Regions from separate parts of the Halobacillus sp. KGW1 genome, predicted to be linked through region 2. Evidence: predicted binding sites of a transcription regulator. Region 2 holds the regulator's gene; each other region holds the start of a gene.
The links. The regulator LexA, encoded in region 2, represses DNA repair genes until DNA is damaged. The targets are predictions, from matches to a motif close to CGAACATATGTTCG.

Region 1: the regulator LexA is predicted to act here: its motif matches at 5,245-5,258, upstream of AXG56_RS12680 (YolD-like family protein).
Region 3: the regulator LexA is predicted to act here: its motif matches at 2,679-2,692, upstream of uvrB (excinuclease ABC subunit UvrB).

What each region holds. Positions count from the first base shown of each region.
Region 1 covers NZ_LSOC01000003.1:725,545-736,102, forward strand. Annotated here, with positions in the region: gene AXG56_RS12655 (DUF1934 domain-containing protein) at 1-308, opposite strand, end outside; gene AXG56_RS12660 (hypothetical protein) at 397-843, opposite strand; gene speB (agmatinase) at 924-1,796, opposite strand; gene speE (spermidine synthase) at 1,803-2,633, opposite strand; gene AXG56_RS12675 (transglycosylase domain-containing protein) at 2,765-4,816, shown strand; gene AXG56_RS12680 (YolD-like family protein) at 4,884-5,225, opposite strand; gene AXG56_RS12685 (YwhD family protein) at 5,350-5,892, opposite strand; gene AXG56_RS12690 (ABC transporter permease subunit) at 6,014-8,014, opposite strand; gene AXG56_RS12695 (YwgA family protein) at 8,143-8,643, opposite strand; gene AXG56_RS12700 (HD domain-containing protein) at 8,657-9,952, opposite strand; gene AXG56_RS12705 (lipoate--protein ligase family protein) at 10,145-10,558, shown strand, end outside.
Region 2 covers NZ_LSOC01000002.1:814,955-825,512, forward strand. Annotated here, with positions in the region: gene AXG56_RS04825 (AAA family ATPase) at 1-85, shown strand, start outside; gene hflX (GTPase HflX) at 161-1,390, shown strand; gene AXG56_RS04835 (methionine gamma-lyase family protein) at 1,409-2,656, shown strand; gene AXG56_RS04840 (MerR family transcriptional regulator) at 2,771-3,175, shown strand; gene glnA (type I glutamate--ammonia ligase) at 3,197-4,528, shown strand; gene AXG56_RS04850 (hypothetical protein) at 5,153-5,344, opposite strand; gene AXG56_RS19840 (methyl-accepting chemotaxis protein) at 5,663-6,571, shown strand; gene AXG56_RS04860 (N-acetylmuramoyl-L-alanine amidase) at 6,782-7,891, shown strand; gene AXG56_RS19275 (hypothetical protein) at 7,973-8,206, shown strand; gene lexA (transcriptional repressor LexA) at 8,230-8,853, opposite strand; gene AXG56_RS04870 (recombinase family protein) at 9,146-9,805, shown strand; gene AXG56_RS04875 (DUF896 domain-containing protein) at 9,907-10,140, shown strand; gene tkt (transketolase) at 10,312-10,558, shown strand, end outside.
Region 3 covers NZ_LSOC01000003.1:154,082-164,639, forward strand. Annotated here, with positions in the region: gene uvrA (excinuclease ABC subunit UvrA) at 1-623, opposite strand, end outside; gene uvrB (excinuclease ABC subunit UvrB) at 631-2,610, opposite strand; gene AXG56_RS09835 (peptide chain release factor 3) at 2,856-4,445, opposite strand; gene AXG56_RS09840 (DEAD/DEAH box helicase) at 4,731-7,931, shown strand; gene AXG56_RS09845 (heme A synthase) at 7,973-8,857, opposite strand; gene AXG56_RS09850 (ABC transporter ATP-binding protein) at 9,080-9,922, opposite strand; gene AXG56_RS09855 (chromate transporter) at 10,104-10,558, opposite strand, start outside.

The sequences.
Region 1 (10,558 bases), on a different contig from region 2:
TTTGTATATGTCTTCATATGGAAATCACCATAGGTGTGATGATACAGGTTTTCTGTTTCCGCGGATTCTATGAATACCTGGCGCATCTCCACGCCTCCGCTCCGCTTAATGCTGACATGACCCGGCTTGACCGTCACCATCGTGCGGACCGGATCGCCTTCCTCCTGATGCTCGATAAAGGTGAGCACTTGAGTATCGCCGCGCGTGAGAAATTGTCCGGACTCTTGGATTTCCATCTTCTCCACACGATCTCCATCCCTTATTTCCGTGACGAGCTGCACCTGGACGTCCCTAGCGTTACTTGGCATATTCCCCTCCACCTTCGTTCCTCTGATTTACGTACAAGATATAACTTATTTATTATAAGAATTCATATAAAAAAACGCAAGCCGCCCCTCAGCCCGCAAGCAGCCGCACCATTTCCTTTATCTCGCCGATCTGCACGATATGTCCTGGTATCGTATAAGCCCCATATAAGATAAGGATAGCCAAAACGAGGGTGCGATACCATCCTTTGGAGAGATATTTTTGGAATGGGCGCTGATCAGGAACGAAAACAAGCAGCAGAAAAGGAAGCAGAATACCGACAGCAAGCAAATCCACATTCCATTGGGACTGCTCTTCCGAAACAGCCAGTGTGAACTTCAGCACATCATCGATCTGCTCTTCCACGTCCAGTCCCGCTACCTTATCCTTCGTAAGACCTTGCTCTATTGTCAACGTCCCTTCATTCCAGGTATAGCTGTAGTTGGACGGATTCCATTGGCCGACAAACGTGACGAGTAAAAGCCCGACCATCACGACCGCATAGATGATCATGATAATTCTTCTTTTTTTATTCAAAACAAAGCCGCTCCTTTGTATAAAAATCAAATAGAAAAACCACTATGATCCGCTCACAGTGGCTTGTTCTATTCTATCATTTATTTCACGAACCCTAAAAGCATTTCACGGACGAATTTACTCGCGACGATCGGTGTCATCTCTGTCGGGTCATAGACAGGAGCTACTTCAACGAGATCCGAACCGACGATATTCATGTCACTCGCTGCCATCGCATGGATGCTGGCAAGCAGCTCTTTCGAGGAAATACCGCCGGCTTCCGCCGTACCTGTGCCCGGTGCAAAAGCGGGGTCAAGCACGTCGATGTCGATCGTTACATAGACCGGACGTCCTGCCAAGGTTGGAAGCACTTCCTTCAACGGCTCAAGCACTTCGAATTTCGACATATGCATCCCGGACTCTTCGGCATACTGAAATTCTTCCCTCATGCCGGAACGGATTCCGAACGAGTACACGTTCTCAGGACCGATAAGCCCGCACGTCTTCCTGATCGGTGTGGAGTGGGAAAGCGTCTCTCCTTCGTACTCTTCCCGCAGATCCGCATGGGCATCGATGTGAATGACGGCAAGATCGGGGTACTTCTTATACATTGCCTTAATCACAGGCCATGTAACCAAGTGTTCTCCACCAAGTCCAAGTGGATACTTCCCTTTCTCCAATAAGTCATCCATAAAACCTTCGATAATATCAAGACTCCGGGCCGGGTTCCCGAATGGAAGCAGCATATCCCCTTTATCATGGTAACGTACTTCTTCCAAATGCTTGTCTAGATAAGGACTGTACTCTTCCAACCCGATCGAAGCTTCACGAATCCGGTTGGGACCGAAACGGGATCCGGGACGGAAGCTCACCGTCCAATCCATCGGCATGCCGTAGATGACAGCATCCGCCTCTTCTTCTGTCGCTCTGCTCATAATGAACACTTTGCCGGAATACGACTCATCAAAAATCATGGCCTGTCACTCCTCCGTCAAATCTTTTACGAATTTCGGAAGAGCGAAACTCGCTTTATGAATCTCTTCTGTATAGTACTTCGTATCAATAGACGTGAACCGCTCCTCTTTCACTTGAAGTGGATCGTACACTTTACTTCCCATCGTGAATGTCCAAAGACCGCTCGGATACGTCGGAATATTCGCCGTGTACACTTTCGTGATCGGGAACGTCTCTTTCACATCGCCGTACACCTGACGGATTAAATCTGCTTTGAACCATGGATTATCCGTCTGCGCAACAAAGATTCCATCTTCTTTCAACGCTTTGGCAATCCCTTCATAGAACCCTTTAGAGAACAAGTTCACGGCAGGGCCCACCGGCTCGGTGGAGTCGACCATGATCACATCATACTCCTGCTCACTTGTCGCAATATGCATGAAGCCGTCATCCACTTTGACTTCCACACGCGGATCATCCAGCGCTCCGGCAATGGATGGAAGATATTTCTTGGAGTATTCGATGACTTTGCCGTCAATTTCAACAAGCGTCGCCTTCTCCACCCCTTCATGCTTTAAGACCTCACGAATCACACCGCCGTCTCCGCCGCCGACAACAAGGACGTTCTTCGGATTTGGATGAGTAAACAACGGTACATGGGCAACCATTTCGTGATAGACGAATTCATCTTTCTCTGTCGTCATGACCATGTCATCAAGAACGAGCATGTTCCCCCATTCTTCCGTTTCCAGCATTTCCAACTCTTGAAAATCTGTCTTTTCCTTATGAAGCGAACGATTGACTTTCGCTGTAATACCGAAATTCTCGGTTTGTTTCTCGGTAAACCATGTACCCATGTTTCATTCTCCTTTTTCATCTATAAGTAGTTCCATTGTATATAAACTTTCACAAGAAGTTTATTTTACTACGTATTCTCACATAATAATAGCAGTCTTTATGCATTCTTAACAGTTGGGAGTATAAAAAGATGCGCTCATTATTTAAACGTACGTATAAATGGGGGAAGCGAGGGTTCAAGCTGGCTTTGTTCGGTTTGATTGCCGGAGTTGTCCTCACAATCGGTGTATTGATTGCAGCCGTCATCCAAGGGCCTCCTTCCTTGACGACTGAACAAAATACGGTCTTCTATGGATCGGACGGAGAAATTATCGGCGAGGATCAAGGAGCCGAAGAACGCTACTGGATCGACATCGATGACATGCCGGAGTCCTTGAAAGATGCCACCCTTGCCATTGAGGACAGACGCTTTTATAACCATTTCGGCTTCGATTTCAAGCGAATCGCAGGCGCGGCTCTCACAGATTTGAAGCAGATGAGGATGGCGGAAGGAGCCAGTACGATCACACAGCAATACGCGAGGAACCTTTACCTTTCCCATGACAAGACATGGACGAGGAAGCTCCATGAAGCAATGTATGCCCTACGTCTCGAAATCTTCTACAATAAAGATGAAATTCTGGAAGGCTACCTAAATACGATTTACTACGGACACGGTGCCTATGGAGTAGAAGCAGCAAGCAGGTATTACTTCGATAAAAATGCGGAAGAGCTCTCTTTGAAAGAAGCCAGTATGCTTGCCGGAATACCTAAGGGACCGAGCTATTATTCTCCATTAGATAATGAAGAAAATGCGGAAGAACGTCAGGAGCTTATATTGACGGAAATGGAGAATAACGGCTACATCACGCCATCTGAGAAAGAGGCGGCCGTAACCGCAAGCATTACGTATGCAGATCCCGACAAATCCGAGGAGAAGGAAATTGCTCCTTATTTTCAGGACCAGGTCGTGACAGAAGCAGCCGGCATCCTTGACGTAAGCAGGGAAGAAATTGAAAGCGGAGGCTTCCATATCCATACGACGTTGAAGGAAGACCACCAGAATATCCTCGAAGAAAAGGTGAAGAAAAATATACCCGCGGAGGAAGAGATACAGGTCGCTGCTGCGGTCATGGATGATCAGACCGGAGCCATCACAGCCATGATCGGCGGGAAAGATTACGAAGAGAGCCCTTATAATCGTGCCACCCAGGCGGAACGACCGGTTGGATCCACGATCAAACCATTCCTCTATTACGCAGCGCTGCAGGAAGGCTACTCTCCAGTCACCATGATAGAAAGCAAACCGACAGAGTTTGAAGTGTCCGGAAAAAGTGAACCGTATGCTCCAACGAACTTCAACGGAAAGTTTGCCGATAAACCGATTACGATGGCTCAGGCTCTCGCCATATCCGATAACATCTATGCCGTCTCTACCCATATGGACATCGGACCGGAGAAGCTTGTCCGGACGTTGCAGGATTTCGGTATCGATAAGCAATTCAAACCGAACCCTTCCCTTGCCCTCGGCTACTCCTCTGTATCCCTTTTGGATATGGTAACCGCCTACGGCAAGCTCGTGCAGGGAACAGAATCGATCTCCGGGCATACGGTGAGCAAAATCACCGATCAGCACGGGAGCGTCTTGTATGAATATGAACCGGTTTACGATAAGGATAAAGCCATTGATAAGAAAACGGCATTCGCCGTGACGCATATGATGACAGGCATGTTTGACTCGGGGCTTAACGCCAACTACGCAGACGTCACCGGTTCACCAATCAACGGCAAACTGACACGTATGTATGGCGGCAAATCAGGAACAACGGATACCGACAGCTGGATGATCGGCTTCAGTCCTCAGTATTTGTCCGCCGTGTGGATCGGGTATGATGAAGGCGGCAAAGTACTCGAAGACTTTAACGACCATCGCTATGCCAAGAACATCTGGGCAGATACGATGGAGGCTGTCCACGAGCCGCTTCCTGAAGCTTCTTTCATTCCACCGCCGGGCTTGAAAGGCGTCTATATCGACCCTGACACCGGGGCCCTCTCCGGACCGAACTGTCCTAAGGAGCGGCTTGTGTATATGGAGAAAGCCGCAATTCCTGATGAAGTCTGCGGCGGAGATGACAGCAAGGATGTAGAGGAGGAATTCAAGAATGACCCTTGGTTCAAAGATGTGGTCGACTGGTTCTTCTAATTTCAATATTCTCCCAAAAATAAACCCGGGCGATCCGATAAACGGACGTCCGGGTTTTCTTTATCTGCTATAAAATAGCCAGATCCGCAAGATCATCTAAACGGAAGCTGTAGGGCTCTTTCGTTTTCCAGTTTATTGCGTTCACCCGCCGCTCCGTTTTGTTCAACTGCTTCAGCTTCAGTATGACATCCTCGTAATCAAAACCGTTATGCACTCTGGCTTTTACAGTAAGATCATCTTTCCATGCCCGCTGCAGCAGAAAATCGACTTCCGCCGCCTTCTGCTCATCGATGATTCCTTTCTCCACCCGTTCATCCTCTTTCCACAGGTTTTTAATCATTTCTACATGCTCCGGCAGCATTAAGGACGTCCACTTGATCGTCCCACGGTCACGATTTCGATTATCCATTTCGCTCTCTCCTCCAAAACGAACGTTTGTTCTCATTTTAACACAAAAAAGCAAAAGGTATACTGGGTTTTCTAGGGAATGACACATAAAAAATCCACCCCCGCAGATGCGGGAGCGGAACATTTCATTCTACTCCTAGCGATTCCTTTAAAGAAGACGTCGTATTTTCCCACAATTCCGGCTTGAAATCCCGTAAGTAGTCACCGAGAATTTTCTTGGACTTTTCATCCATGTGATCAACGACATACTTCCCTTTCAATGACTTATCCATATGATTCACGTGCTCAGGCATCAGTTTGTAGCCGCGCTTGATGGAACGGTCGACGACGATTTCGCTCGCTGCCACTCCATAATAACAAGGTTTGCCTTCTTTAAACTCCACCGTGACCCAGGCAATCCAATACAGCAGACCGTTCTTCACGACTTCTCTGTCCGTAATGAACTTGATCCGCTTCTCGACTTTACTTCTCGCATGAAGAGCTCCCATATCGACGTAGGCCTCTTCTTCATTCGGATCGACGATGACAGGCGTCATGTTCTCCAGGCTTATGGAACCGACACCGTAACCGCCGTGGCCGTCCGTGGAGTCGTCCTTAATGATGGTAAACTGATTCTTTTTCTTATCTTCCGAGTCTTTGTTGTTTTTGAACTGATCGAATTCTCTCATGCTTTAAACGCTCCTCCTCATTGTGTACACCAGCTATTTTGTCCCATTTTAACATACAACAGCAGGATTATTGTCAAGGAAGCGTCGAACACTCCATTAATCAAACGCTTGTTTAAGTCTCCTATGATTCATCTCGCCTCCAGCCCTCGCCGGACGCCCGCTTCATAAAAGTGAAGTCCTCCGTAGCAGGATCTTTATATCGGGGTTGTCTTTTCTCTTTCTTAGATCGTCGGGCACGGAGCAGGTGCAGTCCTTCCACCGGCACCCCTACCCTCCGCTGCTGGACATCTTTGATTCCCTGGATGATAAGCTGCATAGAGGCGATAATAACGACAAAACAAAGAAGAGCGGGAATGATCAGCCACCACCGGCCGGTCATGAGAGAATTCTTCGCAGAACCGATTAACCCTGACCATTCGTAGGTCGTACTCAGCGGTGGATCGTTCTGATATGGTTCGTACGTAACTTTTGTGCCGCCGAAGTAAATATCAAATACGCCGAGGTGAATGAAAATCAGCAGCGTTTGAATGAATTGCTGCCCGAAAACAACCCCTATCCTTGCACTCATATGTGGAAGCAGATGCTTCCATAGAAGATGGACGGAACTGCCTCCAAGTACTTTGGTACTGACAACAAACTCTTCTTTCATGATCCCTTTCATTTCCTTTCCGAACAGCGTTACGACAAGCGGAGCAGCCAGCAGAGTAAGGATCAGAGCCTGGTACAGGATCCGCTCGGTTTCCGTCGTCACAAACCCTCCCTCCGGCATCCATAACACCGGCCGGAGAAGCAGGTAGGCGATGACCGTCATCGGCAGGAAGTGCATGCCGTCCACCAGCTTCTCGATACCCTGCTGCCATTTCGACGGCAGAAAGAACGTATACGGGACTGCCAGAATAAAGCCGATAAAGATGCGCAGGAAAGCGATAGCCAATGCAAAAAGGATCGTGTATTTCGCCCCGACAAGCAATTGATCAAATACGCTGAATCCAAGGACGTCCGTCCCAAGAAAAACGTACTCCGGTGTATGGGGCGCACCGCTCACCAGTCGATCATTCTCATCGTATATTTGAAAGTACTGATCGACGAGGGGATCGGCAGTCATTGTATAGACGATGCTTACGATAACCGTCGAGACGATGATCAGGAAGCCGGTCAGGAATTTGACATTCCTAAAGTGGGCGAGTATTTCTCTCCAGATGAAGGAGAACCGCACTCCTCCCGTACGTTTTCCTGTGCCCATAAAGGAATTCATGTGCAAATTCTCTTCTTCCAAGCGCCGTCCATCCTTGATCAGGAAAGACTCCGTTCCCTGATACAGTAAATAAAATGGAGTGAACAAAAGAAAAAGGACAAAAGCAGAAACAATGGGCCGGAAATCGTCTATGAACACCGTTGTGATTCCGTTGATGTTAAATATGTATTCAATGATCAATAGACTGGAAAGCGCTCCCCAGACGATGATTTTTGAATGGGAAAAGGCACTGGAAACGATGTTGCGCACCACATGAACGGAAAGGATGTTCCATTTCGTCAATCCCTTCCCCAGCGCCAGCTGCACATAAGGCTTTGCCATCTCTTCCTCCATTAACAGCAGAAGAATCCTGTACATCATGACCATCGGAAGCACCGCAATGGCGATGATCGGAAGCAGATAAATCTTATCCTCTCCAAGCGAAGTGAACGGGGCTATCAGCCATCCGGTCTGTTTGAAGAACCAAACGATGAAGAGCTGTAAAGAAAAAGCGAGCAGAAGATCCGGGACAGCCTCCAGAAGGCCGACGATACGATCGACTACGGTCCGGATCCATTTCGGCAGGAATAAGGTAAAGAACGCACCGAAAAAAGCAAGGGCGACACCAAGCAGAATGCCTCCAAAGAAGAGAAGCATGGAATAACGATACGGCTCCCATATATAATCAAGCATCGGCACCTGCTGACCTTTGAACCAATATGTCCATTCAGTTGGATGACCAAGACTCATAATAAGATCCCGCAACTGCAGACCGTAGCTGCGCAAATCAAAGAAAGCCCCCTCATAAAACAGCGCCGGCGAAGCGCTGATCAATACAATCCCGATCAGCCCCAGCACATAATAACCAATGAACTTCACTAATTTCACAACTCAATCCCACCTTTTTTCTAAATAATCAGACATATAGATAAAAAAAGAAAAGGCATACTCACGTGGTACACCTTTCCGCTGTCGGAAAAAAATCAGGATAATCAACCGGATCCTATAGTCCCAGTTTAATGAATAGCGCGTAATTTTTCAATAAATTTCCAAGCGTCAGCTATATCTTCTTCCGTATACTTTTGAGCGCTTTTTACTGTGAACACCTTCTCCGCTATTTCATCCTTCGGTAGATCTTCAAAGAAAAGCATCGTCGAAACCAGCTCTAAAAACCGGGAGCTCCGTCCGTTCATTTCTGCAATCTGTGCGTGAAGCGGCGGCAGGTTCATTTCATAGTGGGTGAGGAATTGCCTGCCGCTGTCCGTCAATTGATAGCGGTATTGATAGTAATTCTTTTTCTCTTCCCTCGTTTCCCTGATAAATCCCAGATTGCACATCTCTTCTACACGCAGCGTCAACTCTTCCGAATACGGTCCGTAAAAATGGAACTGGTACCGCTCTTCGAAAGGAATGTCACATTTCTTCAAAATATAGATCATCTTCTGCAGCTTCTTCCTTCCGACGATTTCATCGGTACTAGAAAAGAACTGCATCAACTTCGCATGGTTTTCCAACATGGAAGCTCACTCCTTATCCATACAAAATTTCCATAATCCGCTTCTTCGTCTTACTTCGATTCGACATATCACGCAGTAGATCCATCGGGAAATAAAGCTTATGGTCGGTCCGCTTCTTCCCTGAAATAGACTCCACAATATCCGACAGACGGGAAAGCTCCTTCAATTCATCGTTCGGCTGCAGGAGATGAATAGGCAGACGTTCCCCTTCTTCTCCTGGACGATAGAAGTCATAAGGAAGGTCCGAGCTTGAATCTACAACCAAATAATAGTCAGGATTCAGTCCTGCCTTCTGGAACAGCTTATACAGCTCCATCCATTCGTTCATCTGGGAATTAGGGTTGAACTCGACATACTTGAAGAGTCTGCGGTTGACGAACCGCTGGCATAGATCACGAAGGACCGGGTCCTCCTCTTCCATCCACGTCTGAAAATAGAAAAGTGTCACAGGTTCATCCAGAGCCAAGTACTCTGCTAATGTCGGTTTCCCTGCAAAAAAAGAAAGGAAATGGACTGGGGACAGCCGGAAGGTATAGTCACTCTCGTAAAGCTCTTTCGCTCTGTGAAGGATTTTCGATAAGATGACTTCCGCACTCCTCGTCACCGGATGGAAATATACCTGCCAGTACATTTGGTATCTGCTCATAATATAGTCTTCGACAGCATGCATACCGCTTTCCTTCACAACGACCTGATCTTCCATCGGACGCATGACCCTTAAGATCCGTTCCATGTCGAAGTGGCCGTAGCTGACGCCTGTGAAGTAAGCGTCACGCTGCAGATAATCCATACGATCGGCATCGATCTGACTCGAAATCAAGCTGACGACCAGCTTATTCTTATATGTTTTGTTAATGACATCCGCAACTTTTTTCGGGAACCCTTTCTCTACACGGCTGAGGACCTCGTTTACTTCTGTATCGCCAAGAAGAATTGCCTGGGTGAATGCCTCATGATCGAGCTTGAAGACTTTCTCGAACGAATGGGAGAAGGGACCGTGTCCGAGGTCATGAAGCAGCGCAGCACAAAGACAGAGAAGCCGTTCCTGGTCGTCCCAGTTCGGCCGATCTTTGAAGTTATCTATAATTCTCCTTACAATTTCATAGACTCCGAGCGAATGATTGAAGCGGCTGTGCTCTGCTCCGTGGAACGTTAAATATGACGTCCCAAGCTGCTTGATACGCCGCAGTCTTTGAAATTCGGCGGTTCCGATCAAATCCCAAACCACCCTGTCCCGTACGTGAACATAACGGTGGACAGGATCTTTGAACACTTTTTCTTCGCTTAGTTTCTCATCACGATAGGCCATCTGCTTGTCCTTTCTAAACGACATTTTCCTCTATTATATACCTTAAAATCCGACAAAAAAACCTGAATACATACATTAAATTCCAATATTATTTTTTCATCCTCCGCAGATTTTACCTTTCCCAGCTGATTCATGCAACACTCATCTTTTGCTATAATAGAATAGAATGCAAAAAAGGAGTACGGAACTACAATGACTAACATCCATCCATTATTAAAAACAAAAGCATATCGCTTTATTGACCAAAGCAATCTCGGCCCCACCTTTTCGGCCCTTCAGTCTTTCGCAACCGATGACGCACTGTCCATTTCTGTCGGTGAACGGAGGAGTCCGACTGCCGCACGGCTGTGGGTCCATCACGACACGGTCGTACTGGGAATCCCTGATGCCCGGCTTCCTTACATCGAGGAAGGAATCGCCTATTTGAAAGAGAACGGCTATAAAGTGATCGTCCGTAATTCCGGCGGTCTGGCTGTGGTCCTGGATGACGGGGTTTTGAACCTTTCCCTCATCTTCCCTGATTCCAAAGAGGTCAACATTCACGAAGGATATGAAGCAATGGTTTCCTTCATTCAATTCTTGTTTGCGGATTTAACCGACCGCATT
Region 2 (10,558 bases):
CGGAACGGATTACAAAAAGGAAACGTTGATGACTTTAGGTGCGTCTGATTTTTGTTTCGATGCTTCAGCTCATTTTATTGACTAGTTTACGGGAAACATGTATTCGGTCCTGCTTTTTGTTATGATGGATGGGGATAGATAGAGAAAAGAAGGTGAAAGCATGAAAGAGACAGCGATTTTAGTTGCAAGAAAAGACCCGCGGGCGGACGAAGAACGGTTTCAGTCTTCCCTTCAGGAGCTTCAATCTCTGACCGAGACGGCAGGTGGAGAAGTCTGTAAAATCATCACCCAGAGCAGGGACCGGGTTCACCCGGCTACTTATCTGGGGCAAGGGAAATTGGAAGAAATTAAGCTGGAGGCAGAAGCTGCCGAAGCGGAGTTAATTATATTCAATGATGAACTTTCACCTGGTCAGTTAAGGAACATATCCGATCGGGTGGAGCGTCGTGTTATTGACCGCAGCCAGCTCATTCTGGACATTTTCGCCGGGCGTGCCCGAACGAAGGAAGGGAAGTTGCAGGTGGAACTCGCTCAGTTGCAATATCTGCTTCCGAGACTCGCTGGTCAAGGTACGGCTCTGTCCCGTCTCGGTGGAGGGATCGGGACGCGTGGGCCGGGAGAAACGAAGTTGGAAACGGATCGGCGCCATATCCAACGCCGGATTGACGACATTAAAGTCAGGCTTGACACAGTCGTACGACAACGGGAGCAGTACCGCAAACGCCGCAAGGAAAATCGTGCCTATCAAATTGCGATTGTCGGATACACCAATGCGGGGAAGTCCACTTTCTTCAATAGAGTGACAGAAAGCCAGTCGTTTGAAGAAGATCTACTGTTTGCGACGCTCGATCCGCTGACGAGGCAGTTGAACCTCCCATCCGGTTTCCGTGTGCTTTTATCGGATACAGTCGGGTTCATTCAGGATCTGCCAACGACACTCATTGCAGCCTTCCGTTCCACCTTGGAAGAGATGACAGAGGCGGATTTCGTCCTGCACATGGTAGATGCCTCTCATCCTGATCATATCCAGCAGGAAAAAACGGTTAGAAAGCTGTTGGAAGAACTGGGGGCTTCGCGGCTGCCGATGGTCACCGTATATAATAAAAAAGATCTCCTTACTGGAGACTTCATTCCGCCGAGCCACCCTTCCTTGACGGTCAGTGTCCACGACCCGATCGATTTGAAGCGTGTGCTTCATAAAGTGGAAGATACATGGAAGGAAGACTGGGTGGAATATGATGTGTTTATACCCGCTTCAGATGGAAAACGTCTGCAGCGATTCCGCTCTTCCAGTATCGTTACATCCATGCTGTTCAAGGAAGATCAGGAAGGGTATGCGCTCCACGGCTTCATTGATCCGGATCACCCTTTAAAACATCAGATATTATAATGTAAGGAAGTTGTCAACATGAATGTACAAGAAGTGAAACAAAGAACAGAAGATACCATTAAACTGCAGCACCAAGCTATTCAAAGCACTGTAGAATACAACCAAGAAAAAGTGCTTCGTGCCTTTCAGGAACTTCGCGTCAGCGATTCCCATTTTCATCCGACGACAGGGTATGGATATGATGACTTCGGACGTGACACCCTCGAAGCGCTCTATGCGGCCATTTTTCAAGCAGAAGACGCACTGGTGCGGCCTCAACTCATATCGGGCACCCACGCCATAACGACCGCCTTGTTCGGCGTTCTTCGCCCTCAGGATGAACTGCTTTATATTTCCGGGGAACCATATGATACGCTGCATGAAGTGATTGGCCGTCCGGATGGAACGGATAAAGGTTCGCTCCGTGATTTTGGGATCGGATACAAATCCGTGCCGCTTCAGGCGGATGGTTCTTTTGACAGAGAAGGCATAAGAGCCGCGATTCATTCCAATACAAAAGTAGTCGCTATCCAGCGTTCCAAAGGGTATGAGGACCGGCCCTCTTTCCTAATCGAAGAAATCCGGTCCATCATTGAACACGTGCGAAGCATCAAACCTGATGTCGTTGTATTTGTAGATAATTGCTACGGAGAATTCGTAGAACGGGAAGAACCGATTCAGGCGGGAGCGGATCTGATTGCCGGCTCGTTAATTAAGAATCCCGGCGGTGGTATTGCACGGATCGGCGGGTACATAGCAGGCCGTAAAGAATTGATTGAACAGTGCAGCTATCGATTGACAGCCCCGGGGCTTGGAAAGGAAACGGGAGCAAGCCTGAATATGCTCCAGGAAATGTACCAAGGCATCTTCCTTGCACCGAATGTCGTCGGAGAAGCGTTGAAAGGAGCAGTTTTCACTGCCAAGTTCCTTGCAGAGCTTGGTTTCCGTACAAACCCATCCTTCGATGCCCGCAGGACGGACTTGATCCAATCGGTTAGTTTTGATACAGCCGATCAAATGATACGGTTCTGTCAAACGATTCAACAAGCTTCTCCTGTCAATTCCCATGTCCGTCCGGAACCAAGTCCTATGCCGGGGTATGAAGATCCGGTGATTATGGCTGCCGGAACCTTTATTCAAGGGGCGAGTCTCGAACTTACAGCAGACGGACCGATCCGTCCACCATACACAGCATTTGTCCAAGGAGGACTAACATATGCCCATGTGAAAATTGCTGTGCAAAAGGCTGTGGACCAGCTTATATCTGAAGGCATGGTGAAAGTGTGAAAGCATTTCCAAAGCATTGGGAACATTAATGTGTAAACATTTCTCACATATGTTGACATATACCTTGCGTATCGTATAATGAAGGTATCATTCTTATGGGAGGAGGGCACATCGATGAGTGATGAAATTCGTCGTTCCATGCCGTTGTTCCCAATGGGGATTGTTCAATCTCTTACTGATCTGACTGCGAGGCAGATCCGGTACTATGAGCAGCATAAGCTGATCAATCCGGCCAGGTCGGAGGGGAATCGCCGCATATACTCCTTTAATGATGTCGACCGGTTGCTTGAAATCAAGGACCTCATCGACCAAGGGGTTAACATGGCGGGGATCAAGAAAGTTCTCAAGCTTGAAGAGAAGCCTGAGAATGAAGCATATAATGAAGAAGAAGTGAAGGAAGTCCATAATGAACTGACTGAGAAAGAGCTTCGTCGTATGCTGCAGCAAGAACTATTCACATCGGGAAGACAAGGCAAGCTAGGAATCAGACAGGGAGAAATGTCCCGGTTCTTTCATTAATCGTTTCAAGGGGGAAATCCAATGGGTTTAACAAAAGAAGAAATTTACAAAAAAATCGATGAAGAAAACGTACGGTTTATCCGTCTCCAGTTTACGGATATGCTCGGTACGATCAAAAACGTAGAAATTCCACTGAGCCAGCTGGACAAAGCGCTGGACGGCATGATGATGTTCGACGGTTCCTCCATTGAAGGATTCGTTCGGATCGAGGAATCCGATATGTATCTTGTACCTGACATCGATACATTCGTCGTTTTCCCATGGTCTTCAGAAAAAGGCAAAGTGGCACGATTCATCTGTGATATTTACAACCCAGATCAGACTCCTTTTGAAGGTTGCCCGCGTTACAACTTAAAGCGCAACCTCAAGAAGATGGAAGAACTTGGATTCTCCGCTTTTAATATCGGTACAGAGCCGGAATTCTTCCTTTTCAAATTAGATGAAAAAGGCGAACCCACGATGGAATTGAACGACAAAGGCGGGTATTTCGATTTAGCACCGACCGATCTCGGTGAAAACTGCCGTCGTGATATCGTCTTAGAGCTGGAAGAAATGGGATTTGAGATTGAAGCATCCCACCACGAAGTTGCTCCCGGGCAGCACGAAATTGATTTCCGTTATTCCGATGCCCTGAAGCATTGTGACGATATCCAGACATTTAAATTGGCAGTAAAAACCATTGCGCGTAAGCACGGTCTTCACGCTACCTTCATGCCTAAGCCGCTCTTCGGCGTGAACGGATCCGGTATGCACGCAAACATGTCTTTGTTTAATGAGAAGGGGAATGCCTTCTTCGACGAAAACGGAAAAGACCAGTTATCAGAAGTCGCTTATCAATTTACAGCAGGGATCATCAAGCACGCGACCAGCTTTACTGCTGTGACGAACCCTACTGTAAACTCCTATAAGCGTCTCGTTCCTGGCTATGAGGCACCTTGCTACGTTGCTTGGTCCGGACAAAACCGCAGTCCCCTCGTCCGCGTACCTACATCCCGTGGGTTGAGCACGCGAATTGAAGTGAGGAGTGTCGACCCATCCGCAAACCCTTATATGGCAATGGCAGTCCTGTTGTCCGCTGGCCTCGATGGGGTGAAGAACAAGCTGGAAGCACCGGCTCCGGTTGATCGCAACATCTATGTCATGGACAAAAAAGAACGGGAAGCGCACGGTGTGAAAGATCTGCCCGCAACCCTTTACGATGCCCTTGTAGAGCTGCAAAAAGATTCGATCATGGTGGAAGCTCTTGGAGAGCACCTTTTCGAACACTTCATTGAAGCAAAGGAAATCGAATGGGATATGTTCCGCACACAGGTTCATCCGTGGGAAAGAGAGCAATATCTGCAAACGTATTAAACCTTAAAACCCTTGGGGCTCTAAGCCTCGGGGTTTTTTTATATGCAAGATCCAAGTGGGTTTACATATGTTTAACCTTTAAAAGGTGCAGGTTGATGAATGACAGTACATCTGGAAGTTGAATGCCTACAGGGATGTGAGAGCGCCCTGCAATATTATTTATAGTAATTCTTATAAGCTGATTTCCAGAAGCCTTTCGTTATGCTGAGGGTGAGGAAATAAAAGGTAGGTTAGGGAAAAAAGAAGCACATATCATAATCATATTTTCAACTTAGCGTCAGGAAGAATTAAGCCGGTATTTGATCGTACATTTCCTCTGGAAGAAGCCAGGGGAACCCAGACATATTTTAAAGATACAGGGAAAATGGGGGGGATTGTATTAGTCCCTGAGGCTATTTGAGTTTGAAATTATATAGAAGCGATGAGGGAAACTAAAATCAACAAGTGAATCAGCCATTCCCTGCATCATCCATAATCTAAAGTTTTCTTAAATGAACAACGTTAGTTACGTAGAGTATGTTTACGAACGTTTGTTTACGCTGTGTTTGACTGGATTGTGTTGCTTCCATTCCCCCTGAGCCTTCGCTCCGGGAGATTCTTACCTCAGTGAGAAGGAATGACCGCTTAGCCTTCTTTTATTAATCTTATAATCAAATCTTCGTAAGTATCCACTTGAGCCTGTAACGTTTCATTTATTTGTTTTAATTCCCTTATACGACGAAGCATTTCATCCATTAACTTGAGTTGTTCGTCATTCGTGCGATCCCCGTCGATATCGTCATACAAACGAATTAACTTATCCATTAACTTATCCACACTACCCCTCCTTAATGCCTGGATTTGAATATTATTATACGGTATAAAATGATTAACTTCCTCAGAATAGTTTTATTTAACTATTCTGATTGTTTTTGTTCTATAGCTTTTATTACATCCGTTTTCACATAAAAGAGGTATGCTTACAAATAGAAACCCTCCTATGCTGATTCTTCCGTCCATAAAGATGTCTGGTTTTGGTCTTAGACGGAGAGCATTCAGGTGGTAATAATGTACCCGGGGTGGTTTTTAGTTTTTTGAATAGGGTAAAATACCTATACGAAAGAAACAAAATAAATAAAGAGTAAGGGGAATGAAATGGTTAGTGCAGCAGATAGAGATGTTATAGAAGAGCGCTTGTTTCGATCCATCAATGATAATTTGGCGATGATATATTTTGGAACTGATCGCAAGGTGCGTTATGTCAATGATCGGTTTGCTGATACAATGGGGTACAACTCGAACCGGGAAATTATAGGGAAGGATCATAAGGAGTTCTGTTTCCGGGACTTTTCTGAAAGTGCAGAGTATCTGCTTTTTTGGGAAAATTTGAGAACCGGAAAGAGTTTTCAGAATAAAATTCTCAGAAAGAACAGGCGAGGAGCAGAAATTTGGCTGGAAGCAACCTACATGCCTGTATGGGAGAATGGAATGGTCAGTGGAATATTAAAAGTTGCAACAGACATATCAGAGCGGCAGCAGGGACTTCAGGACCTTGTCGGCAGGTTGAAGGATATGTCTTACACATTAAATGAAAAGGCGGTCCAAGGATTAGCCTTTCAGAATGATTTAAGTGACAGAGTAGATCAGATTTCTTCGATATCTTCTGAAAACACGGAAACGCTTGGGGAGCTTGGTATTCAAACAACTAAGATCCAGGGAGTGGTTAAGACCATTCGTGATATTGCTTCTCAGACAAACTTGTTGTCATTAAACGCCGCAATTGAAGCTGCGCGTGCGGGAGAGCATGGGAGAGGATTCGATGTCGTTGCAAAAGAAGTGCGTAAATTATCGAATAAAGTAGAAAAATCCATCAGCGAAGTGAATGAAAATGTAGAAAGCATTACTAATGAAATAGAAAATATCACAAAGGGAACGGTGAAGATACAAAAAGATGTGGAGGCTGCTTTATCACAAATTAAGTCTGCAAGTGAGATTTATCATGAGCTTGTCGGAGACGGGGAAGAGTTGGAGGTAAGAGCCAATCACTTGCAAGAAATTATATAGATAGATATAAGGGAGCGGCCGTGAACAGAACGGAGCGCTCCTTTTGTATGATTTTTGGGCTTTAGTAAGGGACAGAAGCGGATATATGTGCCCTATGTTGCGGCAAAATGGAACCAAAGGACAAGAGTGAGCATAATCTTGTTACATAGAAGTAGTTACTATTGCTAAATATTTGTAAAGGAAATTAATAGATTAGTAAAGGAGATCATTATGGCAAGATTAGTCTATCCAAGCGGAAGCTGGAACGGCAGGTTGGTTGCTTTGGATGATGGACATGGGATGGAGACTCCTGGGAAGAGAACGCCGTATATACCTGAGCTGGGGCGTCAAATTAAAGAGAATGAGTTTAATAGAAAGGTCGTTGCTTATCTCTCAGATATTCTTTTATACCATGGCTTCCGTGTGCTGCTTGTTGCACCCACAGATGCGGATACCCCTCTTACGACAAGAACAGCAGAAGCGAACAGGTACAATGCAGATATTTACGTGTCCGTGCATTACAACGCATTTGACGGTTCTTTCGGTGGATCAGATCCCAGCGGAATTGAAGTATATGTGTATCCGGGTTCTTTGAATCGGGAGGCTGGCAGATTGGCAGCGCTTGTCGGCAAGTATTTACGGCGAGGGACGCAACAGAACTGGCGCGGTGTTAAAGAAGGCAATTTTCATGTGTTGCGAGAAACAGATATGCCTGCAATTCTAACCGAAAACGGCTATATGGATAACAGGCGCGAGGCTTTGTTAATGATTAATGAAGCTTTTCAACAAGAAGTAGCAAAGGAACACGCGCAGGGAATCTGTGAGTACTTCGGTGTGGCTTTTAAAGGCGTCGGTGAAACGATCGACAAAAATTACCTTTCTCTTGGGGATACGGGAGAAGCGGTACGTGTGCTGCAGCGCAATTTATTGAAATTGGGCTATTCCATGGGAGGCTACGGGGCCGATGGTTCCTTCGGTCCAGCTACAGAGACAGCTGTCAAAGCTTTTCAGAGGGATCAGGGTTTAAGAGTCGATGGATATTATGGGCCAAATACAAAAAGGGCAATGGAAGAAGCCCTCAAAAAAATGGAGGATGATGAAATGGAAGAGGTTGCAGTTGTCATCAATTCATTTGCTGATTTCCCTGCTGTGGAGACACTTGCTATTCGGGAAAATGCAATGATTGCGTTAAGGCGTACGGCAGAGAGGCGCCAAGTGGCTAAAAAGATAATCGTTGCCGGTGGGGGAACGGCTGGCTTAAAAGGGTCCAATTTTGTTGATCTATCCGGAGCGACGCGTCTGGAGACAGCCCGAAAGATCGAAAATTATTTAAAACGATGAACGGCCCAGGATTTCCCGGTATACTTTCGGCGTCATTCTTCATACAATAGAAGAACAAATGTTCGTAATGGGGTGATGCGTATGCACCAATTATTAAACCGTTCTATGATAGAGCATTTACCGTTAGAAATTATTTATCATGCCCGTGATCAATCTATTTCTCAACGATTAATTCGAGTTATAAGGATGGAGGAAGCCTGTTGCGTGGCTTATTGTTATACACGGAAACAAGTAAGAACGTTCAGATGGGATGGGATTCTTGCCGTGGCAGTTTTTCGTAAAAATAAAGGAACAGAGAAAAGAAGCGGGGCTTAAAACGGCCGCCGCTTCTTTCTGTTTTAATGCACCGTCCGGTATAAACCGACAACTCGTCCTAAAATGGAAACATCATTTAGTATAATCGGTTCCATTGTCGCATTTTCCGGCTGAAGCCTGATGTGGTTCTGTTCTTTAAAAAAGCGTTTAACCGTCGCTTCCTCTTCTTCTGTCATGGCAACGACAATGTCACCGTTCTGAGCTGTCTGCTGCTGTCTGACTACTACCATATCTCCGTCCAGGATTCCTGCTTCTATCATACTCTCTCCCTGTACGATGAGCACAAATGTGTTGTCGTCCGTTCCTGCAAGCGTATCCGGGAGTGGAACGTACTCTTCAATATTTTCGACAGCGGTGATGGGAGACCCTGCTGTGACCTTACCGATCACAGGGGCATAGGCGACCTCGCTTCTGGGAATACTGTGATCCTCTTCTAATTCAATAACTTCAATTGCCCGCGGTTTCGTAGGGTCCCGACGGATAAAACCTTTTTTCTCAAGCCTTGATAAGTGTCCGTGCACAGTCGAGCTGGAAGCAAGACCCACAGACTGTCCGATTTCCCTAACGGATGGTGGATACCCTTTTAACACTACCTGTTCTTTTATGAAATCTAGTATTTCTTGCTGCCGCTTGGAAAGTTTATTCATAGATTAGCACCTCGTACATAGGATTATAGTAACCACATTGTACCATGGAGGGCAAAAAAACACAAACAAGCGTTCGAAAAAAAGTCGTTGACAGGAACGTACATTCGTATATAATTAAAAATATCAAATGCGAACACAGGTTCTTAGGAACGTTCGTTCTTAATATGGAGGGGTTCACATGTTCAATAAACTATCCAAACTGGACGTCACGTACATCATTTTGTTTGTTGTCAGCTTCGCTTTTCTCTATTATTCTATGGTAACGAGCGGATAAGAGAGGGGTTTATTGTAGATGAAGGTTGTTTTGTACTGCCGCGTCAGCACGGAAAAAGAGGCGCAGATCTCATCGTTAAAACGCCAGAGGGCGGAATTGACTGCCATGGCAGAAAATCACGGGTTGGAAATTGTCGATTGCATTGAAGAACAGGCAAGCGGCTACGAAATAGAAAGAGAAGGTATTTTTTCTGTTTTGGAGTACCTTTCTTCAAGACAGGCGGATGCATTGCTGATTCAGGATGAGACGAGGCTCGGAAGAGGGAATACGAAGATAGCCCTTTTCCATCAGCTTAACAGGCTTGGGGTTAAGGTTTATTCCCTTACTCATGAAGGCGAACTTCAGATTTCCGAGTCGGATTCTATGGTGCTTCAGATCGTTGGGATTGTGGAGGAGTATCAGCGGAAAATCCACAATATGAAAATACGAAGAGGAATGAAGAAAGCTGTAGCAGAAGGATATGACCCTTCTGAAAATTTATCCAACAGACACATGGCTCCGGGCCGTGAACGACTCCATTTTCCAATTGAAGAGGTTGTGCGACTTCGCAATAATGATTTGACATTTAAAGATATCGCAGCGACGCTTCGAGGACTGGGATATGACGTTTCTAAAGCGACCGTACATAGAAGGTATAAAGAATACCTATCGCTTGAAAAGGAGACGGAAGAACTGTAATATAAATAGACGATAGACAAGGGTCTGAAGGCTGCTTGTCTTTTTCCGTTTTATGTACCATCGTCTGCTTATCGATCACTAATAAAAAGGAGCAGGATCATATGTTATCCCAAGAGAAAATCAAGCGAATTAATGAGTTGGCCAATAAATCCAAGCAGGTGGATTTGACAGATTCCGAAAAAGCAGAGCAGAAAACGCTCAGACAGGAATACTTGAAAAACGCCCGCAAATCGTTTAAGAACCAATTGAAAGGTGTAACGGTTGTAGATCCAGAAGGAAACGACGTGACACCGGCAAAATTGAAACAGATGCAGAAGAATGAGAAGAAAAATTAACTTCCTCCGCACGCTTAGCCATAAAGCGTGCGGCTTCTTTGTTTAATTTTGCTTATTCAGGGAAAATTAGAACGGTCACGGTTTTATTGAGTCCTGGCGCTTGTCTCAAATGTAATTTCATTATAGGATAATACATGGTACATATGCCTTAACAGAAAGGGGAATGTTTACATGGCTAACAGCCTTGAACAAACATCAATCAATACTATTCGTACTTTATCTATCGATGCAGTAGAAAAAGCTAATTCCGGCCACCCTGGAATGCCTATGGGAGCAGCTCCAATGGCTTACACACTTTGGACGAAGTTTATGGATCACAATCCTAAGAACTCTCAATGGTTCGACCGTGACCGCTTTGTCCTATCCGCTGGACACGGGTCCATGCTTCTTTACAGCATGCTTCACCTGTCTGGTTATG
Region 3 (10,558 bases), on a different contig from region 2:
CGGTCGATGACGACTTCTATTGAATGTTTCTTGTTCTTATCCAGTTTTATTTCCTCGGAAATTTCGCGCATTTCTCCGTCGACACGAAGACGGATATATCCTTCTTTTTGGAGCTGTTCAAACACCTTCACGTGTTCCCCTTTTCGCCCGGAGACGACAGGTGCGAGAATCTGAAGCTTCGTTCTTTCAGGATACTCCATCACACGATCCACCATCTGCTGGACGGTTTGAGAACTGATTTCTATTCCGTGTTTCGGACAGGTCGGACGTCCAATCCTGGCGAAGAGCAGACGTAAATAATCGTAAATTTCGGTCACGGTCCCTACAGTAGAACGAGGGTTCCGACTTGTCGTTTTCTGGTCGATGGAAATTGCCGGGGATAACCCTTCAATTGCATCGACGTCCGGTTTATCCATCTGCCCAAGGAACTGACGGGCATAAGCACTCAAGGATTCCACATATCGGCGCTGTCCCTCGGCATAAATGGTATCGAATGCCAACGAAGACTTCCCTGAACCGGATAAACCAGTCATGACCACCAGCTTATTCTTTGGAATGTCGATATCGACATTCTTCAAATTGTGGGCTCTGGCTCCCTTGATACTTATATGTTTACTAGCCATACTCAAATCATCCCTCCGCTTTTAGTTCCAACAAAACATCACGCAGTTCAGCCGCACGCTCGAAATCGAGTTCCCGAGCTGCCTGCTTCATTTCCGTTTCCATATTGTCGATAAGCTCCTGACGTTCGCGCTTCGTCATTTCCGACGGCTTCTTACCCGTATCGTACTGTTCCTCTTCTTCTGCGACGGCAGTAGCCTTAATAACGTCACGCACTTCTTTCTTGATCGTTGTCGGAGTTACACCGTGCTCTTCGTTATAGGCAATCTGCTTCTCCCGACGACGGTATGTTTCATCTATAGCAAACTGCATGGAAGCCGTCACTTTGTCGGCATACATGATAACTCTTCCGTTTTCATTTCGTGCTGCACGTCCGATCGTCTGAATCAGGGAACGGTCGGAACGGAGGAAACCTTCTTTATCTGCATCGAGAATAGTAACGAGAGATACTTCCGGAATGTCCAGACCTTCTCTCAACAAGTTGATTCCGATCAACACATCGTATTTACCGACACGAAGATCCCGGATGATTTCAATCCGTTCGAGCGTCTTGATTTCTGAATGGAGGTAAGCAACCTTCATTCCCAACTCTTTGAGGTAGTCCGTTAAATCCTCAGACATTTTCTTCGTAAGTGTTGTAACCAGTATCCTCTCATTTCGATCTTTCCGCTTGTTGATCTCTCCCACCAGATCATCGATCTGACCATGAATCGGACGCACTTCAATTTCCGGATCAAGAAGTCCGGTCGGCCGGATAATCTGCTCGATCATCTTCGGTGTATGTTCGATTTCGTATGGACCAGGCGTCGCCGAAACGTAAGCAATCTGGTTGATGTGTTCCTCGAATTCATGAAACATAAGCGGCCTGTTGTCCATAGCGGAAGGGAGACGGAATCCATGATCGACGAGCACTTGTTTCCTAGCCCTGTCCCCGTTATACATCCCTCTCACCTGTGGAAGTGTCACATGGGATTCATCAATCATAATCAGGAAATCATCCGGGAAATAGTCGAGAAGCGTATAAGGCGTCGCTCCCGGCTCCCGGAACGTCAAATGACGGGAATAGTTTTCGATTCCTGAACAGAAACCCATTTCCCTCATCATTTCCAAATCGTAGTTTGTCCGCTGCTCCAGACGCTGCGCTTCGAGAAGCTTGTCGTTGTCCCGAAGCTCTTTTACACGGTCTTTCATTTCCTGTTCTATATTTTCAATGGCTTTTTTCAACTTTTCTTCCCGGGTGACGAAGTGGGAGGCCGGGAAAATCGCTACATGCTCCCGATCGCCGATCACTTCGCCGGTCAACACATCCACTTCTCTGATCCGGTCAATTTCGTCTCCGAAAAATTCAATCCTCATCGCATGTTCTTCCCGTGAAGCAGGAATAATTTCCACCGAATCCCCGCGCACGCGGAATGTACCACGCTGAAAGTCAATATCGTTCCGCGCATATTGAATGTCTACAAGGTTCCGGAGCAGCTGATCCCGATCCTTCTCCATTCCCGTACGAATGGAAAGCACCTGACTTCGATATTCGTCGGGAGAACCTAAACCATAAATACAAGAAACACTGGCAACAATGATGACATCGTTCCGCTCAAACAAAGCAGACGTAGCGGAGTGGCGCAGCTTGTCGATCTCATCATTGATGCTCGCGTCCTTCTCGATAAACGTATCCGACGAAGGGACATAAGCTTCCGGCTGATAATAATCATAGTAACTGACAAAATATTCCACAGCGTTATTTGGAAAGAACTCCTTGAATTCACTGTAGAGCTGCCCTGCCAACGTTTTGTTATGGGCTATGATCAGTGTCGGCTTGTTGACCTGTTCAATGACGTTTGACATGGTGAACGTCTTACCGGTACCCGTTGCACCGAGTAACGTCTGATGTTTTTCCCCATTGTTAATCCCTTCGACCAATGCTTTGATTGCTCGCGGCTGATCTCCCTGCGGGGTGTATTTAGATACTAATTCGAATTGTCCCTCCACGACGAAAACCTCCGTTCCTCACTATTCCTTCCTAGTTTACCACAACAGTTTACCATTCTAACCTTAAACGAACAAACATTCGCACTTGCAATTGGTTTTTCCCTATTTTTCCATATTTACCCCCTCTCTCCGACATACTCCTTTTCCATCCAACCAACGCTCACCTATATCCTTTACGACTCGGAAAAATAAAGAAAGCACCTGTATCCACAGGTGCTTTCTTTATTTCTATATCAATTCAGGGCTTACGCATCAAAGGTTTGATTATATTCATTTACTTCAAACAAATCGATCAACTCAATATCCGGATTCTTATCAATGAACCAACGCAGGGAAAAATCGTTTTTGAACAGAACAACCGGATTCCCTTCCCGATCTTCAGCAAGCATGTTCCGTTCATCGAACAGCGAAACGTCCACCTGATCCTCTTTAAGCCAGCGTGGAATACGCTCTCCAAGCGGTATTAACTCAATATCCACATTATACTCATTCTTCATCCGATATTCGAATACTTCGTATTGAAGTTCTCCGACAGCACCGATGATAAAATCTTCGAAGCTGTAGCGTTTAAACAGCTGAATTGCTCCTTCCTGAACCAGCTGTTCCAAACCTTTGCGGAACTGCTTCGATTTCATAACGTTTTTAGCTGTAACCTTCTTGAAGATCTCCGGCGGGAATTGAGGAAGTTCATCATATTCAAACTTGGATTTACCTGTAACAATCGTATCGCCGATCCGATAGACGTTTGGATCATAGATTCCGATAATATCTCCTGCATATCCTTCCTCTACGGTTCCACGGGAAGAGGCTACGAACTGTTGTGACTGGGCAAGTTTAAAGGTTTTTCCGGTTCGCGAGAGCGTGACGTTCATTCCGCGTTCGAATTTACCGGAACAAACTCGAACAAAAGCGATCCGATCGCGGTGCTGCGGATTCATGTTAGCCTGGATTTTGAAAATAAAACCTGAAAACTCCTCGTCTTCTGGTGAAACGACACCTTCCGTTGACTTACGTGGTGCAGGTTCGGGTGCCATTTCAATAAATGAATTAAAGAATGTTTCGACTCCGAATGGGGCGAGTGCACTACCGAAGAATACCGGCGTTTGATCACCGCGCAGCACCTTCTCCATATCAAAAGCTTCCCCGGCTTCTGCCACAAGTTCCATCTCTTCCTGAGCTTCCTGGAATGTTGCATTTTCTGTTAATTCCGGATACTGATCGAGCTGGTTATAAGGAATATAATCTTCTTCCTCATTTCCTGTGAAATGAACGAACTGTTCCTGTTCTCTGTCAAAAACCCCGAGGAATCGTTTCCCCATACCGGCAGGCCAGGTCATCGGGTATGTTTCAATATTTAAAGTTTCTTCAATTTCCTGCATTAAATCGAACGGCTCGCGTCCTTCCCGGTCCATCTTGTTAATGAACGTAAAAATTGGGATGCCGCGCATTTTACAGACTTTAAACAACTTGAGCGTCTGTGCCTCGATTCCTTTCGTCCCGTCAATAACCATGACAACACTGTCGACAGCTGTCAGCGTGCGATACGTGTCTTCACTGAAGTCTTCATGGCCAGGCGTATCCAGTATATTGACCTGGTAGCCTTTATATGGGAAGTTCATAACACTCGATGTTACTGAGATTCCCCGCTGCTTCTCAATTTCCATCCAGTCGGATGTAGCGAATTTACCAGATTTCTTTCCTTTTACCGTTCCTGCTGAACGAATCAGATTACCAAACAGCAGCATTTTTTCCGTCATCGTCGTTTTTCCGGCGTCCGGGTGGGAGATAATAGCAAACGTACGACGCTTTTTCATTTCTTCTTGAATAGGATTCATCGTGATATCCTCCATGTTATAAATTTTATATGTTTTGATTTAAGGCAGGATATACGTTACAACGACCGTGTCGTGGACACATGATCCGTACAGCATTCCTTTTCCATAAAAAAAGCGCGCCTCGATTTCAGAGCGCTTCAACACTTTTGATTATACTTTGAAAGTTAGCATAACCGCCCGCTAAAATCAATGCTTGACGTGACAGGCCATGATTCCTTCCACTTCTCTCCCCCTCTGCAAACCTGTTATAATAGAAGCAAATAACGTTCAGTAAGGATGCCATATATGCAAAGTTATTTACTACAACCGAAAGATATACAAAAGATTACCGGTCCCACTTACTATGAGCGGGGTAAACGCTACTTCGAATCAGGTAAAGTGTATGGACTGTCACATAATAGCGCCATCCGTTCCTGGCGGGCGGTCGTAGCGGGGACCCATGATTATGAAGTCCGCGTTTTCTTTTTTGACGATGAAGATGTCGAGGCGACGTGCGAATGCCCGGCATATGCAGAGCACTATACGTGTAAACATATCGCCGCCGTTTTAATCGCCATACGTGAGAAAACATTGGAGGAGCTCGCTCCGCGTCTGGCTGAGAAAGGGAAGAACGTCCAATTCCCTCCGGCCAGTCAAGACCGTATGTTCGCTGTAAGTTTGTTTGAGGCTTTCCGGCAGCGTCAGGAAAACCAGTCGGAAACAGAAAGCAAGCGGCCGCTGCAAGTCAACTATTTTCTGCACCTTCAATCCATGCTTGGCGCGAAGAGTCTTGGAATGGAGATTAAAATCGGCGAAGGCTATCCCTACGTCATCAAGAATATTCGGGAGCTTCTTGACCACATTCGGAAGCAGCAGCCTTACAGGATTACGAAAAAGTTCACCTTTGACCCATCCGAACACCTGTTTACAGAGCTGGATAAGCGAATTTTCCATATTCTTCAGCGGGCATATGAACAGGAGCAGTTTTATGAGCAGCATTGGAGTATGAACGATAAGAAAGTTTTACGCATTCCACCTGCCATGACCAAGGATCTCCTTCCATTGCTACAGGAACAAAATGCTGCGATGATTGACCGTGGCGATCCGATGGGGGCTTTCCGCTTCGAACAAGATTTTCCGGATTTGTCCTTTTACGTAACGGAAGAACGCGGTCACTTTCATATGCATATGAACAAGTTGAAGGAATATGATTACCTGGCAGATTACCATATGCTGTACCGTCAGTCTTCCTTCTATCCAATTGACCCGGAGAAAGAAGATATTTTGAGGACCTTATATACCACGCTCCCATACAACTCGAGCGGAAGTCACACAGTAAGCTATCACGATATGGAAGGAATTGTTTCCTACGTCCTGCCAGAGTTAGAGCGGATAGCTGACGTTAATCTGGACTCTTCCGCTAAGGAAAGAATTATTCAGGAGCCATTGCGGGCAGAAGTTTATTTGGACTTCTCCCAATGGACATTAACCATTGATGTAAAGTTCCATTATGGTGACATTACCATCGATCCTTTTCAACAGAATAACGTCTCTCAGGCAATTATACAGAGAGACAGTCAAACGGAAGAGCATATCATGCAGATCATTGAGTCTGCCGAATTTAAATTTGATGGAGAAATGGTCTATATTGAAGATGAATACCCTTTAGATGTTTTTCTGCGCTATTATCTTCCGAAGCTTAAAGAGTGGAGTGATGTCTACTTATCTTCCTCCGTACGCTCTTTAATTAGCGAAGAAGCACACGAACTCCAAAGTTCCGTCGAGCTTGAAAACGAAGGGAACTGGCTTGATATCCGCTTTACCATTGAGGGAATCAGCTCTGATGACATACACGAAGCGCTCAAGGCCGTAATTGAAAAGAAAAAGTATTATCGACTCTCGGATGGAGCTCTAATGTCTTTGACCTCGGACTCCTTTGAACGCTTCCAGAAACTTATGAACGAACTGGATCTTACCGCACAGGATTTAGATGACAATCAACTCCACGTTTCCACGGCGCGGAGCCTTCAGGTGGAAGATGCCCTTCAACCGACGGATGCGGAACGAAACCGGCTGTTCCATGAACTTGTGAACCAGCTTAAATCACCACAGTCGTTTGATATCGCACCTCCATCTGGACTGAATGCAGAGCTGCGCTCCTATCAGCTCACCGGTTTTCGTTGGATGAAGATGCTCAGCCACTATGGTCTCGGCGGTGTCCTTGCGGATGATATGGGACTTGGAAAAACGCTGCAGACGATCACTTACCTGCTTCATGAAAAAGAAGAAGGGCTGATGAATGAACCGGCGCTGATTGTTGCTCCGGCTTCTCTCGTCTTTAACTGGAAGAAGGAATTAGAGAAATTTGCACCTTCCCTTTCTCTCCAGGTGTTGACCGGGGACCCGTCTTCACGTCAGGAAGCTCTGGAAGCAGCTGCTTCTAAAGATGTTTGGATTACCTCGTATCCATTATTGAGACAGGATGTTGCCTCCTACAGCGACCAGTCATTCCACACCATGATTCTTGATGAATCACAGGCGATCAAAAACGAAGCGACCAAAACTGCCGTCGCGGTACGATCCGTAAAAAGCAGACACCGCTTCGCCTTAAGTGGAACACCAATTGAGAATTCTCTTCAAGAGTTGTGGTCTTTATTCCGTGCAATTATGCCGGGGTTCTTTCCGAGCAAAAAGAAATTCACGCAATTAAAACCAGAGAAGATCTCCATGATGACGCGGCCGTTTATATTACGACGGATGAAGACGGAGGTTCTTGATGAACTACCGGATAAGATCGATTCTGTCCAGTACTCAGAGCTGACCAGGGAGCAGAAAGAGGTTTACCTCGCCTACCTGGAACGAATCCAGAACGATATCCAGGAGACCATTGCGACAAAAGGAATACAGCGAGGGAAACTTGAGATCCTGGCTGGATTAACACGCCTCCGCCAAATTTGCTGCCACCCGGCATTATTCCTGGAGAACTATGAAGGGAAATCAGGTAAATTGGAGCAGCTGAAGGAACTTGCTTTGGAACGGAAAGAAAATGGCAACCGTCTTCTTATTTTCTCTCAGTTTTCCAGTATGCTTTCTCTCATGCACGAGGAACTCCAGAAATCCGGTCTGGATGCCTTTTATTTGGACGGTCGGACAAAAACAGAAAAACGTATGGAAATGGTCGATCGGTTCAATGCCGGAGAGAAAGATGCTTTCTTTATCTCCTTAAAAGCCGGAGGGACCGGTCTGAATTTGACCGGAGCCGACACGGTCATTTTGTATGACCTGTGGTGGAACCCGGCAATCGAGGAACAAGCCGCCGGTCGTGCACATCGAATCGGCCAGGAAAAAGTCGTTCAGGTCATTCGAATGATAGCAGAAGGTACGATTGAAGAAAGGATCTATCAACTGCAGCAGAAGAAAAGGGATCTTGTTGATCAAATTATCCAGCCTGGTGAATCGATGCTTACCTCTTTAAGTGAAGAGGAAATCAAACAACTCTTTGCATGAAATAAAAAAGCAGCTGTCTCACAAGAGACAGCTGCTTTTGTTTACACTGCGGCTTTTTTACGCATTTTAAACCAGTACCCGCCAAGGATGCTTGCTCCGATAGCCATCGTAACCGTTGATATCAACATGTGGAGGGACGATGCCAATACGACATTGCCCGTAATGACGATTACAAACCCTACAGCAGCGTTCATAACGATTGATAACAGGTACAACCAGGACAACAAGATATGATAGCGGAACCTGGAAGCGTAAATGACAAACCAAATGGCAGCTACGATAATGACGAACGTAGCGACCCAATGGAGCGAATAAATCATGTTGGCAATGGATTCACTCTTAATTAAGTACTCCATTGCAGGTATATCCAAGAGAACATTGCTGGCACGACTATGTTTAAAGAAAGCACCCAAAATGACTTGAAGAACGTATACACTATAGCCGATCAGGAAAGCACGGTAGCTTTGAGATACAGACGACCAGCGATCTCGATCCAACTCGACTGGTTTGTTGTTCAAACTGTAGCTGAGCAGTACAAGAATGACCAACAGCATTTGGCTGAACGTTACATCAAATGTCGTGAAGCCGGGAGGTGTTCCCAAGAGCACGTTCAAACCACCAACCATGGATTGGAAAAGCAGCAGAATGATACTCAGGATAGCCAATACGAATACAGGCTTATGCTTACGGTATTTGATGATAGCACCGATTGCATTGATTCCAGTCAATACAACAAGAAGTGGAACCATTAAACGGTGGGAATACTCGATGATGACATGATAATCCGTAATATCAGGAATAATTTGTCCATTACATACAGGCCACGTACTTCCGCACGCATCCCCGGAATCGGTTGCGACGACAAGGTTCCCGAGAATTAGTGCGAGAAACGTGACGATGGTAGTTAAAATTGAAAATTTCTTCATCGTCTTACCCTTTCTCTATTTAGATGTTAATTATAAAAACATGAAGTTCCAAAATAAATCATATCACGAATTAGAATTAATAGAGAAAGGAAATCCTATACGTTTCTCATGAACTTTTTGTGAACAACCTAAATTCACCTACTTCTTCGAGGTTGACCATTAAAAGAATGGACGATCATAAAACAAAAAAAACCGGGAAGGTCCATTCCTCCCCGGTTTCCATCAGACCGTAACTGCTGCTTGTTGTTTGCGCGCTTCCGCCTGGGCTTGTTTGATAAGACAGCGGCCCTTTCCGTGCGGGATACACATCGGTGTGCCGAACAACGGATCTTCTCTGACATCACACGTCATCTCAAATACGTGCTGCATCATTTCACAGGAAACGACTTCTTCCGGCTTCCCTTGAGAATACACCGTTTTATCTTTGACAGCGATGATATGGTCGGCATAACGACAGGCAAGGTTGATATCATGGAGCACCATGACGACCGTCCGGCCTTTATCCTGATTCAAGTCGAACAGCAGATCTAAAATCTCAATCTGGTGAGTCATATCCAGATAGGTAGTCGGTTCATCAAGCAGAAGCGTATCGGTGTCTTGAGCCAATGTCATGGCAATCCACGCACGCTGCCGTTGTCCACCGGAAAGAGAATCGACGGTACGATCCTTCAATTCCGTTAAATTCGTATCTTCTAATGCCGTCATCACTGCATGTTCATCGTCTTTCGACCAACGCTTTCCGAAGCCCTGGTATGGATAGCGGCCCTGTTTAACAAGCTGATACACAGTCAAACCTTCCGGAGTCGTTGGACTTTGCGGAAGAATCGCCATCTTCTTGGCAACCTCTTTTGTCCGCATTTTTGCGATATCCTTACTATCAAGGATGACTTCGCCTGATTTCGGTTTCAGTAACCGCGCCATTGACCGGAGCAGAGTGGACTTCCCGCACCCGTTCCCACCGATGAGTACCGTCACTTTTCCTTTAGGGATTTTCACATCCAAAGAATCGATAATGATTGAGTCGCCATATCCTAATGTCAAGTTATTTGCAAACAAGGTATCCATAGTCGATCTCTCCTTTGTTATCACACATTCCAACGCCGTCATCTATATTCAATCATGGAATTCCGAGTTTTCTCTACTTTCTAGTTTATGGGCTCTATCGATTGCTGTCAATGAATTTGAGAATCATTTTCATTACACACTTGAAAATAATATGCAGGATGCCTCTGTGAAAGAACTCTTCTTATCCGAGAAAAAGCGCGCCGTAACCAAGTGCACCTGCAATGACCAACGCAGGGTGGACTTTCCACCGTTCCAAAAGCAGAAAGCTCGCTGCTATCAGAAAAATAGTTTGGAAAAGCCCCGCCCCTTCATAAGAATTCACAAAAAAATCATACGTAATTATTCCGAGCAATACAGCGATCGTTGGTCTCACCAGCATAGTCATCCGCTTTACGCGTGGTGATTCTTTGTATTTATACAAAATTCCAAGCAGTGCGATCATTAGAATCATGGACGGCCCTACTGTGGCTGCAATTCCGATGACGGCACCGAGAACCCCGCCCTGTTCATATCCGATGTAACCTGCCATTTTTGTCGCAATCGGTCCGGGCAATGCATTCCCCATAGCCAATATTTCACTGAACTCCCTAACCTCATACCAACCATAACGATCCACTACTTCATTCTCCACTAAAG